Regions from separate parts of the Bacillus songklensis genome, predicted to be linked through region 3. Evidence: riboswitches for the same ligand, from Rfam matches in the RefSeq annotation. Region 3 holds a riboswitch; each other region holds the start of a gene.
What was found. A riboswitch is a leader RNA that binds a small molecule or an ion and turns the genes downstream of it on or off. The one in region 3 is predicted to bind thiamine pyrophosphate.
Positions count from the first base shown of each region.

Region 1 (3,282 bases), on a different contig from region 3:
GACCCGTCATGGAATCCTCTGATTTTGCTGGATTTTCATGACGGGTCCTTTCGTTGTCTTCATACGTAAATCAAACTCGACTCCACGGTTTCCACCATTTTTTTGCTTTTGTCTGCTGGGCTGCGGCAGCTTCACGGAAGGTTTGAACGAAATCGCGGAAGATCGTTTCACGTTCGGTAATATCGTGACGGTAGAATTGGCGTTCTTGTTCGAGTGTTTGTAAGTAGTACTCACGTTCCTGATTCATTGTTTCAATCAGTTCCTTAATCTCGCTCGAGGCTAACGAGCTATTTTTTTTGAGGCGATTTGAAATTTGATGAATGTCTTTTGCGGTTTGTTGAGACGATTTTGTTAAGATGGTAGATAAGGCTTCAATTGTCTCGACTGTTTGTTGTGCTTCTTTTGAGATTTCTTGTAGTTCATTCGACGTTTGTTCTGAAGACCTGACCATAAAAGAAGTAAAATCTTCAACTGTTTTGACTGTTTGTTCTGCTTCTTTCGAAATTTGGCGCAGTTCTTTCGCCGTTTGCTCCGAAGATTTTTTCACAAAAGAAGCAAACGTTTCAACCTTTTCCACGGTTTGTCCTGTACCTTTTGAAATTTCTTTTTTCACTTCCTGCAACACTTCGGTTCGCACTTCATTTCGTATTTCGTCCCGTACTTCTTGAAGCAAATCTCGTTTGAAGCTTTCAAATGCCTCAAACACGTCTTTATAGTGTTGAACCGTTTGAATGACTTTTCCTTCTACCTTTTCAACATCTGAGTCCGTTGAGGCTAACGATTGTTCAGAAGGCTTGGCGCTCTCTTCGGGTCTTGCCGCTTTCTGAAGAAGGTGTTCGATAATCTTGTCGTTTCCCATATTTTGAAAAGTCAATTGTTTAATTTCACGTAACAATTGTAAATCATTCTCTGTAAAAATACGCGTATTGTTTGGTCCGCGTGTCACTTCGAGAAATTCGCAATAGTTTTCTTCCCATTGTAAAATCACTCGTTTTTGAACATTTAATTTTTTAGCGAGTTTTCCTACTGTATATGTTTGCATTCACGACCACCCAACCTTTCAACACCAGTCATTAATAGAATGAATTAAGGAATATTTTGTTAATCAATTCTATTCCTCATAACTTCCTTCGTTTTCCTGCAAGGCGACAAAGGTTATCAAAAAAAGACGGAATTAGCGTTTCTTTGGCAAGGGTGTGGATGTTGTCAGTTTCTGAAATTCGTAGTATAGTAAAATGGAAATGAATAGGATGGAAAGCCACTAGGGGAGCCGCACGGCTGAGACGGGAATGTTCATCCCGGACCCTTGGAACCTGATCTGGGTGATGCCAGCGTAGGAAAGTGGAGTTGTTTTAAATAATGTGTTTAAAGCTGCTCCATTGGAGTAGCTTTTTTATTTTAATAAGGGGGAATCAAGGTGAAAATAGAAACGATTATTCGCTTGCTGCAAGAGGTAAGGGAGAGAAATCCGCTTGTACATAACATCACCAATACAGTGGTGACCAATTTTACAGCGAACGGGCTGCTCGCACTCGGTGCTTCACCGGTGATGGCTTATGCAAAAGAAGAAGTTGCAGACATGGCCAAAATCGCCGGAGCGCTCGTATTAAATATTGGAACCTTAAATGAAACAGAAGTAGAGGCGATGATGATTGCCGGAAAATCGGCCAATAAACACGGCGTTCCTGTCGTATTTGATCCGGTTGGGGCAGGAGCCACTCCGTACCGTACACAAACAGCCCGCAAGCTTTTAAAAGAGCTTAAGATTTCCATTATTCGAGGGAATGCCGGTGAAATTGCAAATGTCATCGGTGAAAGCTGGGAAGTAAAAGGGGTAGACGCGGGAGAAGGAGTGGGAGATGTTGTGACCCTTGCTAAAACAGCGGCAAAACAACTCGATTGTCTTGTGGTCATTACAGGAAAAGATGATGTCGTTTCAAATGGTGAACAAACCGTCCTCATCGAAAATGGCCATCCCATTTTAACGAAAGTGACTGGAACGGGTTGTTTATTAACATCGGTGATCGGTGCCTTCGCTTCTGTTTCAATCGATTTAATGGCTGCCTCAATCTCCGCGCTTGTGTATTATGGAACAGCAGCGGAAATAGCGGCAGAGAAAACGGCTCATCATGGACCGGGAAGTTTCCAAGTCGAGTTTTTAAATCAGTTGGCTACTGTGACAGTTGAGGACCTCATGGAAAGAGGAAAGATAAATAGGGCAGAAAAAGCATTGAATTTTTGGGAAAGAGATTTGTCGTGAATGGCAAGTCTCTTGTTTATTTTTCTTTGCCACTCGACAGCATAAAATAAGTAATAAAGGATGATATGCGTTAAATGCCAGAAATCAAGCCGCTTTGATTGCGCTGAACAAGGAAGAAAATCATCAATGAAGATGGCAACATCTGCAAAAATGCCTGTCGCTCCCGTTATTCACCTGAATTTAATAAATTGAACTATGTTCTAAATGAAAAAATTAAAGCTTGGCTTTAAAAATGCATATCGATATAACAAGGTGAAAAGTCTCGAAAAATTATGATCATCTAAAAGAGGAAATGAAACATAAAATGTTGAATAGGAAAAAGTCGGTTTTTCCACTTTTAGTGGATACAAATACGACTCAATCAATTATGAAACATAGCTTGAAACTACCTGTGTAAAGGAACTTAACGATATAATTATAATTATGTCAGGAAAATAGTTTTGAGTTGATAATTGGGGATATATCCTTTTTCCTATTCTTACAATAATGCTTGTATCAGCATGTTGGGCATGCTAAAATGAGTACAAGACATACATTCCAAATTTATCCTATAATACTTTCCACTAAACAAGTAAAGGTCCTATCCAGTGTTACGAACATCGGAATAGGACCTTTTTGTATAGAAAGGAGGGGATAATGTGTTTGGGTGGTTTGAGCAGTTATTGCAACTGTTTGCTTTAGGTGCCACCATATTTACCACAATCACAATAGGGATCAAAAATATTAATGAAATGAAGAAAAAAACAAAAAGAAAAAGACGTTTCTTATAAAGAAAACGTCATCACATTATTTGCTATACGTCTATTATAATCAATTTCTCACTAAAAGATACCGTTATTTGCCACTGCCTTATGACATTTTCTTGAAGAAAACGGGATAATGCTGGAATGTATGTTATGTTAAAAAAATGGAAGGGAGAATGGCATATGGGAAACATTCAATTAATTCCTTATAAGGTACAAGCTTTGGTGAGACAGACAACGGAAATACCGCAAGGAGTGCAGTTCGTAGAGGCTCCAGAA
Region 1 is NZ_JBHRZT010000072.1:360,405-363,686, forward strand. It holds gene ACFOU2_RS20560 (MerR family transcriptional regulator) at 71-1,042, opposite strand; TPP riboswitch at 1,254-1,357, shown strand; gene thiM (hydroxyethylthiazole kinase) at 1,418-2,260, shown strand; gene ACFOU2_RS20570 (hypothetical protein) at 2,899-3,030, shown strand; gene ACFOU2_RS20575 (S8 family peptidase) at 3,187-3,282, shown strand, end outside.
Region 1: it holds a riboswitch for thiamine pyrophosphate, as region 3 does, so the genes downstream of both, thiM (hydroxyethylthiazole kinase) here and tenI (thiazole tautomerase TenI) in region 3, are expected to answer to the same signal.

Region 2 (3,282 bases), on a different contig from region 3:
ATGGGCAAAGTAGACCTATCCGCTGTTGGTGAAGCATCGTGGTTCCATATGCCGGAAATGTTTTACTTTGGAATGCCGACATTTAACGTAACAGCCATTTTAACCATGTTGCTTGTTGCCATTGTAAGTTTGGTGGAATCAACTGGTGTTTATTTTGCACTAAGTGATATTTGTGAACGCAAATTAACGGAAAAAGATTTAGAAAATGGGTATCGTGCAGAGGGATTGGCTATTATCCTAGGAGGATTGTTTAATGCATTTCCGTACACGACATATTCCCAAAACGTCGGTCTTGTTCAATTATCGGGTGTCAAAGCACGAAATGTCATTGTTGCAGCAGGAAGCTTATTAGTGCTGCTTGGGTTCGTTCCGAAAATTGCTGCCATTACGACCATTATTCCGAATCCGGTACTTGGCGGTGCCATGGTCGCGATGTTTGGAATGGTCGTAGCATACGGAATTAAAATGTTAAGTACAGTGAACTTCGCTTCTCAAGAAAATTTATTGATCATCGCTTGTTCCGTCGGAATGGGATTGGGCGTAACGGTCGTTCCCGATTTGTTTGCCAAATTCCCCCCAAGCCTCCAAATCCTGACGGCGAACGGAATCGTAGCGGGCAGTATTACGGCGATTGTATTAAATATTGTGTTTAACATTTTAAAGAAAAAAGAAAAAGTAACGAATGTAACAAACATGGTAGATCAAAAGGTTTCCTAAAGCGTAACCTTTCCTTAGTATTTATCCAACATATTCACGTATAAAATACGTTAAAACGTCGTCTGCATTTTCTTCCTTTTTGGTGAGAATTTGGAGGTGGCGTTTTTTTTATCAATTGATTAAGTGAATCTCATTGTGAAATAAAAAAGTGAATGAGGATCCAAAAATTTGCAGATACCTTCACCGGATAACCTTTTTGCCCTCATATTGAATTGGGCACCACTTAGAGAAAATGTATTACTTTACAAATATTTATTCTGTGCTATAGTTTTAAATATATTTTGAATTTAATATATGATCGAATCACACTAGGGGGGCCTATGGCTGAGATGGAACTTTTGTTCTAGACCCTTTGAACCTGATCTGGATTATGCCAGCGGAGGGAAGTGGGACGAGCTATTTATGTCAGCCTCATTTTTGGGCATGAATAATTCAACCCATCCATTTCTCCGGAAGTGAGTGGGTTTTTATTTTGTAAAAAATGCGTTTTTAAAGGGGTAAGAAAAATGAGAGCAGTATCTGGGGATTTATTTGAACGGATTTCATATGAAGTGGATGCAAGAAAAGAAGAATTAATCGAACTACTGACCAAACTAATCGCGTTTCCAACGGTAAGTCCACCTGCTCGAAATACAAACGATGTGCAGGAATTCATCAAAGGCTATCTGGAGGAATTGGGATTTAAGACGGATAAATGGGATGTTTATCCAGGGGATCCGAATGTTGTAGGGATTTTGCCGGGGGAAGCTTCCGGGCAATATAATAGCCTGATTGTAAACGGGCATGTGGATGTTGCGGAAGTTGGCGATGATAAAGAATGGGACTCCTCTCCTTTTGCTGCACATATCAAAGATTCCTATATTTATGGTCGTGGTGTTGCCGATATGAAGGGTGGAATCGCGGCATCGCTACTCGCTATTAAACTTTTAAAAGAATTAGGTATTACCATAAAAGGGGATCTTCAATTTCAATCGGTTATCGGTGAAGAAGTGGGCGAGGCTGGAACGCTGGCTTGTACAGAGAGGGGCTATACGGCAGACTATGCTGTCATCGTCGATACCAGCGATTTACATATTCAGGGACAGGGCGGCGTCATTACCGGTTGGATAACGATTCAAAGCAAAGAAACCTATCATGATGGCCTGCGGAGGAAGATGATTCATGCGGGTGGCGGCGTAAAAGGGGCTAGTGCGATTGAGAAAATGATGAAAATTATATCCGGCCTTCAGGAACTGGAACGCCACTGGGCTGTTACAAAAAGCTATGAAGGCTTCGCACCTGGCAGCAATACCATCAACCCTGCCGTCATTGAAGGAGGCAGACATGCGGCGTTTGTGGCCGATCGTTGCGCACTGTGGGTTACGGTTCATTTTTACCCAAATGAAGATTACGAAGAGATTATCAATGAAATTGAACAGCATATCAATGCTGTGGCGGAAGCCGATCCGTGGTTGAGAGAGAATCCGCCGCAATTCACATGGGGAGGAAAATCGATGATTGTTGATCGGGGTGAGATTTTTCCTTCCTTGGAGATTGATCCTGAGCATCCGGGAATTCGCCTTTTAGCCCATTCGTATGAAAAACTATTAGGTCAAAAACCGACAGTTGGAATGTCCCCTACTGTTACCGATGCAGGATGGCTGGGCCGAGCCGGTATTCCGACGGTCATTTTTGGGCCGGGAAAATTAGAGGATGCCCATGCAGTAAATGAGAAGGTTGAAATTCGTCAATTATTAGATTTTACTAAAGTTTTAGCTGCATTTATCGCTACCTGGTGTAACACCAGAAAGGAGGAGTAAAGAGTTGAAGATTACGGAAGTTCTTTTTGAAAAAGTAAAGGAAATCTGGGACAAAACCCATCAGCATCCTTTTGTCGTGGGGATGGGGAAGGGGGATTTACCTGTCGAATCCTTTATCCGTTACATGAAACAGGATTACGTGTTCTTAATCGATTATTCCAAGCTTTTTGCTTTAGGTGCCGTGAAGGCAAAAGATATCGAGACGATGGCTGCTTTTGCCAAGCTCCTGGATGAGACCTTGCATGGGGAAATGGATTTGCACCGCCAATACGCAGAAAGGTTTGGAATTACCAATCAACAGCTTGAGGAAACGAAGCCAACTCCAATCAACTTAGCCTATACACGGTACATGCTGAATGTGGCTCAAAATGGTTCACTCGAAGAATTAATTTCTGCGCTGCTGCCTTGTATGTGGAGTTACTGGGAGATTGGCAAAATGTTAGCAGAAAAATATCCAGGCTCAACCGACCATCCTTTATACGGTGAATGGATCAAAATGTACTCTTCCAGTGAATTCGGTTCATTAGCTACCTGGCTTATTGATTTATTGGACCAATTGGTCGACGGGAAACCAGAAAGGGAGTTGCAAGTCATCGAAGAACATTTTCTAACGACATCTCGGTTTGAATATCTGTTCTGGGATATGGTCTACCAAGGGGGCGAGTGGCCTGTCTAGTTCGCCATTATTATCAATAAAAGAACTATCGTATTCTTTTCCAGGCGAGGAGAACTCCAAGTCCATTTTTCAAAGCATCTCAATGGATGT
Region 2 is NZ_JBHRZT010000052.1:61,522-64,803, reverse strand. It holds gene ACFOU2_RS11585 (nucleobase:cation symporter-2 family protein) at 1-717, shown strand, start outside; TPP riboswitch at 1,018-1,119, shown strand; gene ACFOU2_RS11580 (acetylornithine deacetylase) at 1,224-2,516, shown strand; gene tenA (thiaminase II) at 2,521-3,192, shown strand; gene ACFOU2_RS11570 (ABC transporter ATP-binding protein) at 3,275-3,282, shown strand, end outside.
Region 2: it holds a riboswitch for thiamine pyrophosphate, as region 3 does, so the genes downstream of both, ACFOU2_RS11580 (acetylornithine deacetylase) here and tenI (thiazole tautomerase TenI) in region 3, are expected to answer to the same signal.

Region 3 (3,282 bases):
TCCTGCCCAATGCCGCTCGAATACCGCCTCTCCAATAGATGGAACAATTTCCTTTGCCTTTTGTAAAAGATGCATGACTCCATGTACTGACACATCCTTATTAAAGGAATGAGGGATTTTAGTCGCTCCAATGACAATGCGTCCCCCCGTTTTTGGGACAAGATAAAACCCTTCATCCAAAAAAATGGTGCATTCTATCACTTTTTTTCTTGTTGTAACAGATATACACTCACCTTTCACGGGATAAACATTGCATTTTGGCAGTAAACCGCCCATTAGCTGTTTAGCCCATGACCCCGTTGTCACGATGACCTTGTCGCTGTGTATGACTTGATTGGCAGTGATTACTCCCTTTATTTGATTTTCTACATAAATAAGAGAGCGCACATCACAATATTCATTTATGATCGCACCATGATAGGAAGCAGCCAATGCAAGAGCTTCCGTTAATTTGGCAGGATTCAGTTGACCGTCATTCGGTATGTACATTGCTCCCGCGAGAAATGGTGATAGTCGTTCTTCCTGTTCGACTGCCTCTTGTTGTGTCAGCCAGGTCACATCCCTATCCCATCTTTGATGCTGCTTTACTTTTTCTCTTAGCAAAACTGCTTCTTGCTGAGATCGGGCGGGTTTTAGCACTCCTTTTTGAATGAGTTCTACATCGATTCCCGTTTCCTCTTTTAACTCTTCCACCAATTCAGAAAACTGACTGCGGCTTTGTAAAGCAAATTCCAATAGCGGCCCTTCCTCATCAATTTCTGCCTGGGCGCCTAAAATACCGGCTGCTGCACTTGAAGCTTCACTGCCGATTTTATTTCTTTCTAGCACCATAACTTTTACTCCATTTTTCGCCAATTGATAGGCGATCGAGCAACCGATGACCCCGCCGCCTACGACAATGACATCAACATGTTCCTTCACACAACTCATCTCCATTTTGTAAAAAGAATTGATAACGCTTTACAGCTTCTGGCGGATCATCCGATAAAAAAACCCCGGACATAACTGCTATTCCGGAAACACCTGTCTGCTTCAACTGTTGCATATGCTCCGGACGGATACCTCCGATAGCAACAACCGGAATTGAAACAGCCGTTATAACTTCCTGCAGTGCCGGAATCCCTCTAGGCGTCTGTCCCGCTTTAGACTGGGACGAATAAATATGACCGTATAAAACGTAATCTGCTCCCTGTTTTTCTGCTAAACGAGCTTCCCCTACAGAGTGAACAGATTTTCCAACCAGCAAAGAAGGAAACCTCGATTTAACTTGTTGGACCGGAAGACTGTGATAAGCTAATTGAACTCCAAGCGCGCCCATCGCATAGGCAACATCTACACGGTCATTGACAATGATTTTAGAAAGGGGGACATCATAAAGCTGCAACCGCTCCATAATTTGGACTAATTCACTCGCGGTCTTTGTCTTTTCCCGTAAATGAATCACATCAACATGACGATGAATAGCTGCAATAACCTTAACAAGCTCTTCTTGAGACTGTTTTCCTGTGGAAATAGCATGAAACGCAAATGATTTTTTCATTTTTCAAGCCTTTCATATAAAGTGAAACTTCCATCAGGGGAAGTACTATCCCCCTGATGGTTAGTTGAACTTATCGGGCTCTTACGGACAGTTGCTCTTTCCCGAAGATCACCAGAGCTTAACGACCGTTAGAGCGGGACAAAATAAAAACCCACTCTGCACGCAGAGTGGGTTAAATATAACAACTACAACAATATCGTTACGCCACCACTTCCCTACGCTGGTATAATCCAGATCAGGTTCAAAGGGTCCGGAAGTATTTCCGTCTCAGCCCATAAGGACTCCCCTAGTGAATTTTCGGATTATTTGGTTTTTACGATTTTAGTATAACACACTTGATTTTTTTTACAACCAGTAAATATGCAAACGAACTTACTCAACATAGACAGCTGTGCCATAAGCTATAATTTCCGAAGCATTTTGCATCACACTAGATGTTTCCAGCCTTATCGCAATAATAGCGTTTGCTCCTTTGTGCTGCGCATCCTCCACCATACGTCCGATTGCTTGCTGACGGGCTTCATCCATCATCTCCGTATACTCTTTAATTTCTCCTCCTACAATCGTCTTTAAGCCTGCCATAATATCTTTACCGATATGTTTTGACTGCACGGTACTTCCTTTTACAAAACCTTTTAACTCTTTAATTTCTTTTCCCGGCACGAAATCAGTAGTCACGATAATCATGTTCATCTTCCTCCTTCTTTTCTTTTTTCCGTTCTATCATTAGAACAACTAATAACAATACTAATCCTATTCCATAGATGATAAAAAATCCCAACGCTTTTTGTTTATCGATAAAAAGCAACACGATGCCTGCCAATTGCCCAACGATGGCTATGATGAAAAAGATATATTTAAGTAACTGCACAACATGCTCCTTTTCCAGTTATGATACCTTTTATGTATTTCTTCCCCTTTTATGTCATATCCTTCTATTATTCATGTTTTTTATATTTATTGGTTATGCTAATGAACAACGATGGAGGCTTAACTTAACCGCACTCATATCAAGAAACCAATTTTAACCCTATAGCCGTAGCAAGAATTAATCCGATAAAGAAAATACGGCGCCGATCTTTAGATTCCCCGTATTGCACCATCCCTAAAATCGCACCGCCTGATGCCCCTATTCCTGTCCAAATCGCATAGGCCGTTCCCATCGGCAACGTCTTCATGGCAAGCGACAGAAAGAAAAAGCTTGCGGCAAATCCGGTGAGTAACATTATAAGCGATATACTGCTGCGATCTTGATGCCATTTATTAATCATCGTAACTCCAATCATTTCAAACATTCCTGCCAATACAACATACAACCAAGCCATTATGATTCATCTCCTTCCGAACACGACTGCGGCTCTTTCGTCACCAGTTTCAATCCCACCACTCCAATAAGCAGTAAAAGAATAAAAAACACTTTCGCCAATTTAAAAGGCTCCCCGAAAAACACAATCTCGGCAAAAACGGTACCTGCTGTTCCCATTCCAACGAATACCGCATATACAGTCCCTATCGGCAATGTCCGGCCAGCCATAATCATCATATAAAAGCTAATAAAAATGGAAATCACCGTTCCAATCCATTCCCATACGTTATCAGCATGCTTTAACCCTATCACCCAAAACACTTCAAAAAAGGCTGCGATGAAGACTTTTAACCAGTTCGAATTCATTTTCATTCTCCTTTCTGATCCTTCTTAGTATTTGCCAAAAAACATAAAAAGCCCGGGAGATCATCATTCA
Region 3 is NZ_JBHRZT010000043.1:85,328-88,609, forward strand. It holds gene thiO (glycine oxidase ThiO) at 1-921, opposite strand, end outside; gene tenI (thiazole tautomerase TenI) at 905-1,540, opposite strand; TPP riboswitch at 1,736-1,838, opposite strand; gene ACFOU2_RS10060 (YbjQ family protein) at 1,913-2,227, opposite strand; gene ACFOU2_RS10065 (hypothetical protein) at 2,208-2,411, opposite strand; gene ACFOU2_RS10070 (DMT family transporter) at 2,551-2,865, opposite strand; gene ACFOU2_RS10075 (DMT family transporter) at 2,865-3,212, opposite strand.